2 regions of the Vibrio sp. 970 genome follow, and region 2 is predicted to be linked to the other one. Evidence: predicted binding sites of a transcription regulator. Region 2 holds the regulator's gene; the other holds the start of a gene.
The links. Region 2 encodes CRP, which controls carbon source genes, mostly activating them, when cyclic AMP is high. Its sites were predicted from a motif close to TGTGANNNNNNTCACA; they were not measured.
Positions count from the first base shown of each region.

Region 1: the regulator CRP is predicted to act here: its motif matches at 2,561-2,576, upstream of ectA (diaminobutyrate acetyltransferase).

Region 1 covers NZ_JAWOTW010000015.1:14,501-19,519, reverse strand. The annotation lists gene R7Q11_RS19275 (3'-5' exonuclease) at 1-511, shown strand, start outside; gene R7Q11_RS19270 (BCCT family transporter) at 704-2,362, shown strand; gene ectA (diaminobutyrate acetyltransferase) at 2,677-3,210, shown strand; gene ectB (diaminobutyrate--2-oxoglutarate transaminase) at 3,245-4,510, shown strand; gene R7Q11_RS19255 (ectoine synthase) at 4,525-4,911, shown strand; gene R7Q11_RS19250 (aspartate kinase) at 5,000-5,019, shown strand, end outside.
Region 2 covers NZ_JAWOTW010000025.1:28,302-33,320, reverse strand. The annotation lists gene R7Q11_RS23105 (hydrolase) at 1-72, shown strand, start outside; gene R7Q11_RS23100 (YheU family protein) at 106-318, shown strand; gene R7Q11_RS23095 (phosphoribulokinase) at 444-1,313, shown strand; gene crp (cAMP-activated global transcriptional regulator CRP) at 1,554-2,186, shown strand; gene R7Q11_RS23085 (DUF1338 domain-containing protein) at 2,323-3,114, opposite strand; gene astD (succinylglutamate-semialdehyde dehydrogenase) at 3,363-4,820, opposite strand; gene astA (arginine N-succinyltransferase) at 4,849-5,019, opposite strand, start outside.

The sequences.
Region 1 (5,019 bases), on a different contig from region 2:
ACTTGTCCCGTTTACTATTGATCGTGTTCAATGTAATGGCTCTGCTCATTGGGTCGTTAACCCAAACAGAGAGTTAAACCACGAGTCTGTCATTATTCACGGTATCACTGACTCTGAGGTTAAAAACGCGCCGCAGCTGTCTCAGATCTTGGGTGAAATATTGGATGCGTTGTCAGGCAAAGTGGTACTTGTTCACTACAAGAACATTGAAAGGCAGTTCTTTAATAACGCCTTGCTAAATAGCATAGGAGAGGGGATACAGTTTCCTGTTGTTGATACGTTAGATATTGAGTATGCGATACAACGCCGTGAATGCAGAGGTTTTATCAATAAGTTGAAAGGCAAGAAACCCGGTTCTGTACGATTAGGGCACGCTCGTGAAAGATATGGCCTCCCTGCTTATCAACCTCACCATGCCCTGACGGATGCGTTAGCAACTGCGGAGCTGTTTCAAGCACAACTGCAGTATCACTTTAATCGAAACATGCCAATATCTTCGGTTTGGCAATAGGCGTTATTTATGGTGAAAACAATAAAATGCAATGAGAGATAGGGGGCTTTAAGATTATGATGGCGGATTGAGTAACCGCTTATAAGAACAATGTTTTATGAACATGTGCTTGGTAGTGATGAAGACGTTTCATTACTCGAACTCCGACGAAAGTAATTTAAACTTGGTCACGTATTTTTAAGGAGATTATCCGTGAGCACCGATAATAACGGTGGCATTCAACGCCCCGATGGAAAAGTAAACGCAATAGATACTGACTATCAAATTGGTCAGGATAACGTTGCGCTAAAGGTAGGCCCATTTGGCCTTGATATTCACAACCGTGTTTTTGCAATTTCTGGCTTAGCAATCGTCATGTTTGTTGTGATAACACTATTATTCCGAGAACAGGTAGAGCCGTTTTTTGCAGACCTACGAGCGGGTTTGTTACACAATTTAGACTGGTTTTTTCTCGCTTCAGGTAATATTTTTGTCATTGTCTGTGTCGGATTGATCTTCACACCATTGGGCCGTGTGCGAATCGGTGGTACTGAAGCAACACCGGATTACTCCTATGCCGGATGGTTGGCAATGCTATTTGCTGCAGGTATGGGCATTGGTCTCGTGTTCTTCGGTGTATCAGAACCGATGTCCCATTTTAGTTCTGCGATTGGTGGCGTGAGCGTTGAGAATGGTGTACGTACTGACTGGGCACCGCTAGGTGGTGCAGAGGGCGATGCAACTGCAGCTTCGGCATTAGGGATGGCTGCGACGATTTACCACTGGGCACTTCATCCGTGGTCAATATACGCGCTCTTGGCTCTTGGGCTGGCTATCTTTTCATTTAACAAAGGTTTGCCACTCACCATGCGCTCAATTTTTTACCCTTTGTTTGGTGAGCGTGTATGGGGTTGGACTGGTCATATTATCGATATTCTTGCAGTGGTAGCGACGGTTTTTGGTTTAGCAACATCGCTAGGCTACGGTGCATCTCAAGCCGCAACGGGTTTGAACTTCCTGTTTGATGTCCCAATGACCAATACGACGCAGGTTATATTGATTATTGGTATTACTGCGCTCGCTTTAATCTCTGTTGTGGCTGGACTCGATAAGGGCGTGAAAATCTTATCTGAAATCAATATGGGTCTTGCAGCACTGCTATTGCTATTTGTTATTGTTGTTGGCCCGACGATTGCGATTTTAACTGGTTTCTTCGAGAACATCGTTTCCTATGTGGCTAATATCCCTGCCTTATCTATGCCATTTGGACGAGAGGATGTGAATTACTCTCAAGGCTGGACGGCGTTTTACTGGGCGTGGTGGATTTCTTGGTCACCATTTGTGGGTATGTTCATCGCACGTGTGTCTCGCGGTCGTTCAGTTCGTGAGTTTATTATTTGCGTTATTCTTATCCCATCTTCAGTTTGTGTGTTATGGATGACGGCTTTTGGCGGTAACGCAATTAGCCAATACGTTAATGATGGCTACGAGGCGGTGTTTAACGCAGAACTGCCTTTAAAACTTTTTGCCATGTTAGATGTTATGCCATTGGCTGAGATAACATCTTTTGTCGGCATTATCTTAGTCGTGGTGTTCTTCATTACCTCTTCTGACTCAGGATCACTGGTTATTGATACTATTGCTGCGGGCGGTAAGGTCGATGCACCAACGCCACAACGCGTGTTCTGGTGTACGTTTGAAGGTTTGGTTGCGATTGCATTGATGTTGGGTGGTGGTCTAGCTGCTGCTCAAGCAATGGCGGTGACGACTGGTTTACCATTTACTATTGTTTTGCTTGTTGCAACGGTATCTTTGATAAAAGGTTTGATGGATGAACCTCGTCCAAAGGCGGTTTCTAAGAAATCAAAATAACTAGTATCAGCAGTTAAATTATTGATAAAAGCGGTATGCGAAAGCATGCCGCTTTTTTTTGGATTTCTATTTTTCTCTGAGAAATGAACAGCATGGAAAATGGTCTTATTCTGGTTGTTTTTTGTACTGCGCATTTAGGTGACTATTTAATAAATTAGACCTCGAACTATTTTAACTTTTGGTTAATAGGCTTGTTTTTGTGATATATGTCACAAAAATACCGATAAAAAGGCGGATTATTTGATTTTTAGTCGCGAGGGATGCCCATAATAAAAAGGAAATTTAATTAGACCTCAAAGGATATGTATTTTCACATGATCACATCAGCACCTTGGGTCCTTTATCCAGAGATTGGAGAAGACTCAAGTAAAAAATGGATTTTTCGTGAGCCTAAAATCTCTGATGGTGACGACATTTACAGCTTGATTGCAGACTGTCCTCCATTGGACATGAACTCATCTTATTGCAATTTCCTACAGTCTACGCATTTCAGCAAAACCAGTATTTTGGTTGAGCAAAAAGGCGAAATCGCAGGTTTCATTTCCGGTTATCAGAAACCAGACGAGCAAGACGTTTTATTTGTCTGGCAAGTTGCAGTCTCACCTCGCTTTAGAGGTCATGGTTTAGCATTCCGCATGTTGAAAGAACTTCTCACCCGAGAGGAATTAGGCGGTGTTAAATCGGTAGAAACTACCATCACGGAAGATAATAAAGCCTCTTGGGCACTGTTCAAAAAGTTAGATGCGATGAACGGCAATTCTGGCCAAGTAAGCACATTTTTGGATGAAGAAGCCCACTTTAAAGGCAAACACGATACAGAATATTTGTATCGCATTCCTCTCAAATAATCCTCAAACAATAGGAATTAAAAACGGTCTCATCATGGATATTTTCAAAAAGCAGGAATCCAACGTACGCTCATATTCAAACAATTTCCCGGTCGTTTTTCGTAAAGCGAAAGGCTGCTGGCTAGAAACAGAACAAGGTGAACGATACTTAGACTTCCTTGCTGGAGCGGGATCTCTAAATTATGGCCATAACAATCCAGTACTAAAACAAGCGTTGCTTGAGTACATTGAAATGGACGGTATTACTCACGGTTTGGATATGCACTCAGAAGCGAAAGCATCGTTTCTGGAAGCGTTGGATACTTACATCCTTAAACCAAGAAACTTGGATTACAAGGTTCAGTTTACGGGCCCAACAGGCACTAATGCTGTTGAGGCGGCATTGAAGCTGGCTAAAAAAGTAAAAGGCCGCGACAGCGTCGTTGCGTTTACTAACGGTTTCCATGGTTGTACTGCTGGCGCACTGGCTGCAACGGGTAACCAGCATCACAGACAAGGTAACGGTTCTAGCCTAAGTAACGTCACTCGTATTCCATTTGAAGGTTACGCTGGCGTAGATGGTCTCGCGCTGTTCGAAACCATGCTAAATGATAACTCTGCAGGTATGGATAAACCAGCCGCTGTACTTCTTGAAACTGTGCAGGGTGAAGGTGGTTTAAATGCTGCTTCAAACGAGTGGTTACAACGTTTGAGCAAAATCTGTAAAGCCAATGACATTCTTGTGATTGTCGATGACATTCAAGCAGGTTGTGGACGTACCGGTACTTTCTTTAGTTTCGAGCCGTCTGGTATCCAACCGGATATCGTGACGCTATCGAAGTCGATCGGTGGTTACGGTTTGCCGATGGCTGTCGTATTACTTAAGCCTGAGCTTGACCAGTGGAAGCCAGGCGAGCATAACGGTACGTTCCGTGGCAATAATCACGCCTTTATTACTGCTGCAAAAGCACTAGAAATTTACTGGGCAAACGATGATTTTGAAACACACATCAAGCAGTGTTCAGACAAGGTAAGTGCTGTTATTGACCGTTGTGTTCGTCGCTTTCCACAAATGTTTGTGCAGAAAAAAGGCCGCGGCATGATGGTTGGTATTGAATGTATCAATGGTGACATGGCATCTGAAATTGCGAAAAACTGTTTCGAGAATGGAATGGTGATAGAGACAGCGGGTCCAGACGATGAAGTTGTGAAGTTCTTCTGTCCACTAACTATCAGCGAATCAGAGCTAGATCAAGGACTAAGCATCTTTGAAAATGCAGTAGAGACTATCGCTGCGAAACATTTCAAACAAGCATCTTAATAAGGATTTTAATTATGATCGTCAGAACTCTAGATGAATGCCGCAACAGCGAACGACGTGTTGTTTCAGATAACTGGGAAAGTGTCCGCATGTTGTTGAAAGACGACAACATGGGTTTCTCTTTCCACATCACAACGATTTATGAAGATACAGAAACTCATATTCACTATCAAAACCACCTTGAATCGGTGTTTTGTATGAGTGGTGAAGGTGAGATTGAAGTTGTAGGTGGAGAAACGTACCCAATTAAACCAGGTACATTATACATCCTTGATAAACACGATGAGCACTACTTGAGAGCTTATAAGAATAAAGAAATGGTAATGGCGTGTGTGTTTAACCCACCGATTACTGGCGCTGAAGTGCACGATGAAAACGGTGTTTATCCTCTCGTTGACTAAAAGATGATGGTGGGGTGCTTTGCCACCCCACACTTAACTATCTCTTCTTTTTTCTTTTTAAAGTTACCAATCAAAAAAAAGGCTTATCATGACATTTACCGTAGAAAA
Region 2 (5,019 bases):
GCGCTGCCCGCGTATTACGAAAGTATCGCCGCAGATTACCTTTCTGCTGTATCCAAGCAACGAACGCAGTAAACTAGCCGCTCATCATAAAAGTTAGAGGTATTTATGATCATTCCATGGCAAGACATTGCGCCGGAAACATTGGAAAACTTAATTCGTGAATTCGTCTTACGCGAAGGAACGGATTACGGAACCGTCGAGGTTTCTTTGCAAGACAAAATTGATCAAGTTAAAGCTCAATTGGAAAAAGGTGAAGCGGTTATCGTGTTCTCTGAGCTACACGAAACCGTCGATATTCAACATAAAACAAAATTTTAGACCCTTCACATTTTACCGTATCCCACTCGATGACAAGGTATTGTTACGTGCTATAGTGGGATATCGACCGTGCAGTAGTAACTCTACTGCACATTACAGGTAAGTAATTTTCGACAAGGTTTGTCATGTCAGCTAAACACCCAATTATTGCGGTTACTGGTTCGTCCGGTGCCGGCACGACCACTACATCTGAAGCCTTCCGTAAAATGTTCAATATGATGAACGTTAAACCCGCATGGGTTGAAGGCGATAGCTTCCATCGCTTTACTCGCCCAGAAATGGACATCGAAATTCGCAAAGCCCGCGAGCAAGGTCGACACATTAGCTACTTTGGCCCACAAGCTAATGACTTCCCGGGACTAGAAGAGTTTTTCCGTAAGTTCGGGCATGATGGCACTGGCAGCGTGCGCCGTTATCTGCACACGTTTGACGAAGCGGTTCCCTACAATCAAATGCCAGGCACGTTTACACCGTGGCAAGACTTACCCGAAAACAGCGACGTGCTGTTTTATGAAGGGTTACATGGTGGCGTGGTGGATGGTGATGTTAATGTTGCTCAACATGTGGATTTCTTAATTGGCATGGTGCCGATTGTGAACTTAGAGTGGATACAAAAATTCGTACGCGACACTCGCGATCGCGGCCATTCGCGTGAAGCGGTAATGGACTCAATCGTGCGATCCATGGACGATTACCTCAACTATATCACTCCTCAGTTTTCTCGTACTCACATCAACTTCCAGCGCGTACCGACCGTTGATACTTCCAACCCACTTAATGCAAAAGGCATCCCTAGTTTGGATGAGAGTTTTGTGGTGATTCGCCTACGCGGTATCAAGAATGTCGACTTCCCATATCTGCTGGCCATGATTGATGGCTCATTCATGTCACGCCACAACACGATTGTCGTACCCGGCGGTAAGATGAGCTTTGCAATGGAGCTCATAGTTCGGCCTATCCTACAACAGCTCATCGAAACAGGGAAAATTGGCTAAAAACCTGCCTGCGAAGATGTTTACTTTTCATACCGTGATCATGTGCACAGTTTTGCTTACAAAATCTCAATCATGGCACGATTAAAATCAAGAAATCGTTTTCGAAAAAGGATACTATTTCTTACCGAAACACAAGAGAGCTTGCAGCATATAAAAAGTGCTCTTATTCTAGTAGGCCTAATTCAGGCTTAGCTAAAATATGGATAGCGCAAGCGTACCCTGCAGAGGAAGTGAGATATTATGGTTCTAGGTAAACCTCAAACCGACCCAACATTAGAGTGGTTTCTTTCACACTGTCATATTCATAAGTACCCTTCAAAGAGCACGCTAATTCACGCGGGCGAAAAGGCAGAAACTTTGTACTACATCGTTAAAGGTTCTGTTGCGGTTCTTATCAAAGACGAAGAAGGTAAGGAGATGATCCTTTCTTACCTAAACCAAGGAGACTTTATTGGTGAACTTGGTCTATTCGAGGAAGACCAAGAGCGCACAGCTTGGGTTCGTGCTAAATCTCCTTGTGAAGTTGCTGAAATTTCTTTCAAGAAGTTCCGTCAGCTTATCCAAGTAAACCCAGACATCCTAATGCGTCTTTCTGCGCAGATGGCTCGTCGTCTTCAAGTAACTAGCCAAAAAGTGGGTGACCTGGCGTTCCTAGACGTAACTGGTCGTATCGCTCAGACGCTTCTGAACCTTGCAAAACAACCAGACGCAATGACTCACCCAGACGGCATGCAAATCAAGATCACTCGTCAAGAAATCGGTCAAATTGTTGGCTGTTCTCGTGAGACAGTAGGTCGTATTTTGAAGATGCTAGAAGAGCAGAACCTAATCTCTGCTCACGGTAAAACCATCGTGGTTTACGGTACTCGTTAATCTCAAACTAGAGTGACACGAACAAAATTATAAAAGCCACCAATGGCAACATTGGTGGCTTTTTATTTGCTCATGACCAAATGAGATAGGGTGCAGCGAACACTAATGAGTAAGCTTAACAGGTTAACCCTAAAACTTAGCCATTCGTACTTTCAAAGATTTTGTCAGCTGAAGCGGCCACGAAACCTGGGTACAAATCACCATTTTCCATCGGATAGCGCTTAGCAAATTCATAAAACCCGCCAGGGATAATTTCAGTGCCTTCGCTAAAACGAACCGCTACTTTATCAGCCATGGTCGATGACTGCTCTAGCAACACCTCAGGAGTGCCCTTCACTTCACCACCATTTTCATTAATGGTAAACCCAGCGGTACGCAGATGATCGTTTACCTGCTTCACTTCTTCATATTCATTGAGTTGGTTAACGCTCACCGTGAAGTGGTTTGCTCCGTAACCATGCGCCGCAAGCCAAGATGCGTACTCACTTTCTTTAGCCAACGTTTGGTAATCAGCAAAGCTTAAATCCCACAAGCGTCCACCATGTAAGAATGCGCTATCGTTCAGCTTGTCAGCATCGACTTGTGCCACCAAATTTTTCACAATCTCTTGTAGCTCAGGCGAGCACTCTTCAACTTTTAGCTCACTAATAAATACTTTAGGTTGCTTCGGATCTGGGTGCTCATAGTGCTTAGCAACCAGCTTTTTGCTTTCGAAAATGTAATCACCACACGCCTTGTAACCAATAGCTACAAATGGCTTAGCTAGAGTTTCAATACCAAGAGGCGCGATATTGAAGGTACGTAAAGCTATATGATCATTCATCAGAGGCTCATCTTCTTGAAGCAGCTGATGCACTTTAGCAGCCGAAGGGCAAAGACGTTGAATGTAATCTTGCCATAGCGATTCAAATAACACATCGGGCGTCATAACGACTCCTTGTTACGAGATGTAGAGTTTAAAGGTAAGCGGAAGTTGGCTGCTCGTTCACAACAAAAGTTGTCCAGAATAATGAACGAGCAACCATCAACCTGTGACGGTAAATGCCAGTCAGTCAACACGCTTTTCCGAGTCTTTGCTCACTTTTCGTGTTCTGCCAACGATCACTACAACCCATACCTAAATGATGCGCCGGCAAGGTGAGCCGCAATGCATAGTTGCGACTCTATTATTAAAACTTATAGCGCTACACCTGGACTCAATGTTGCAGGCAAGACAGTCTCTTGACCTTCCATTGATGCCATTGGGTACGCACAGTAATCTGCTGCGTAGTAAGCGCTTGGGCGCAAGTTACCCGACGCCCCCGGACCACCAAATGGCGCATCACCGCTTGCCCCAGTAAGCTGGCGGTTACGGTTCACGATTCCTGCACGAATGTGGTCAACGAAGTATTCCCATTCTTGGTCGTCGGTTGAAACCAAACCAGCAGATAAGCCAAAGCGCGTATCGTTTGCTAGCGCCACGGCTTTGTCTAATCCTTCGTAGCGCACCACTTGCAGAAGTGGGCCGAAGTACTCTTCATCTGGTAACTCAGCAATGTTCGTTACATCAATGATGCCTGGAGAAACAAACGCCGCCTCTCCTGCTTTCGCTTCAATCAAGCTTTCACCGCCAAGAGACTGTAGATTAGCTTGTGCATCAAGAATAAACTTGGCTGCCGCGACCGAAATTTGCGGTCCCATAAATGGCGCAGGTTCTGCAAATGGTTGGTCTACGCGAATATTGCGTGTCGCTTCAACGAGTTTGGTGATAAGCGCATCGCCTTTTTCACCCAATGGCACATACAAACGACGAGCACACGTACAACGCTGCCCAGCACTGATAAACGCTGACTGGATGATGGTGTAAACCGTGGCATCCAAATCACCATATTTATCAGAGATCACCATCGGGTTATTACCACCCATTTCTAGTGCGAGCATCTTGCCCGGTTGACCCGCAAATTGACGGTGTAATACATGCCCCGTATTTGCGCTACCCGTAAACAGTACGCCATCGATGCCTTTTGCGTCAGCTAGGGCGATACCAGTTTCTTTCGCGCCTTGAACAAGGTTAATCACGCCTTTCGGCAGACCGGCTTCTTCCCATAACTTCATTGCCAATTCACCCGTCCATGGCGTTTGCTCAGACGGTTTGAAGACTACCGTGTTACCAGCCAGTAGCGCAGGCACAATGTGACCATTTGGTAGGTGGCCTGGGAAGTTGTAAGGACCAAACACCGCCATCACGCCCAATGGGCGGTGGCGCAATACGATTTGGTTGCCTGCTGCTTCACGGCTCGCCTCACCAGTACGGTCATGATAAGCGCGAATCGAAATGGCAATTTTACCTGCCATGGCTGCTGCTTCAGTGCGCGTTTCCCAAATCGGCTTACCAGTTTCTTTGGCAATCACTTCGGCGATGTTTTCGCTGTTCTCTTTTACTTTCTCCGCAAAAGCCAACACGATTGCCTCACGCTCTGAAAATGGACGCTTTTTCCAGTCAATAAACGCTTCACGCGCTGCAGATACCGCCTGGTTCACCTGCTCTGCCGTTGCACCTTTGCCTTGCCAGATCACTTCTTGGTTGTACGGCGACAGAGACGTAAATGCTTCACCCTGACCTTGTACCCATTCACCTGCAATCCAATGTGTCATTGTTTCTATCCTTAAATTCTGTCGTCTGTTACTGCGGAAGAAGGCGAACGAAATCCCCTTCTTCAACCGAAAGTGCATCCGCAACGTCTGGTGCAATCATCACGCTTTGTGTTTCTGCGTCATACGCCGCTTTAGTGACTGTCGCACGGAAGTTCTCGAAAGATGAATTACACATCAAGAAGTCTTGTGTGCTGGAATG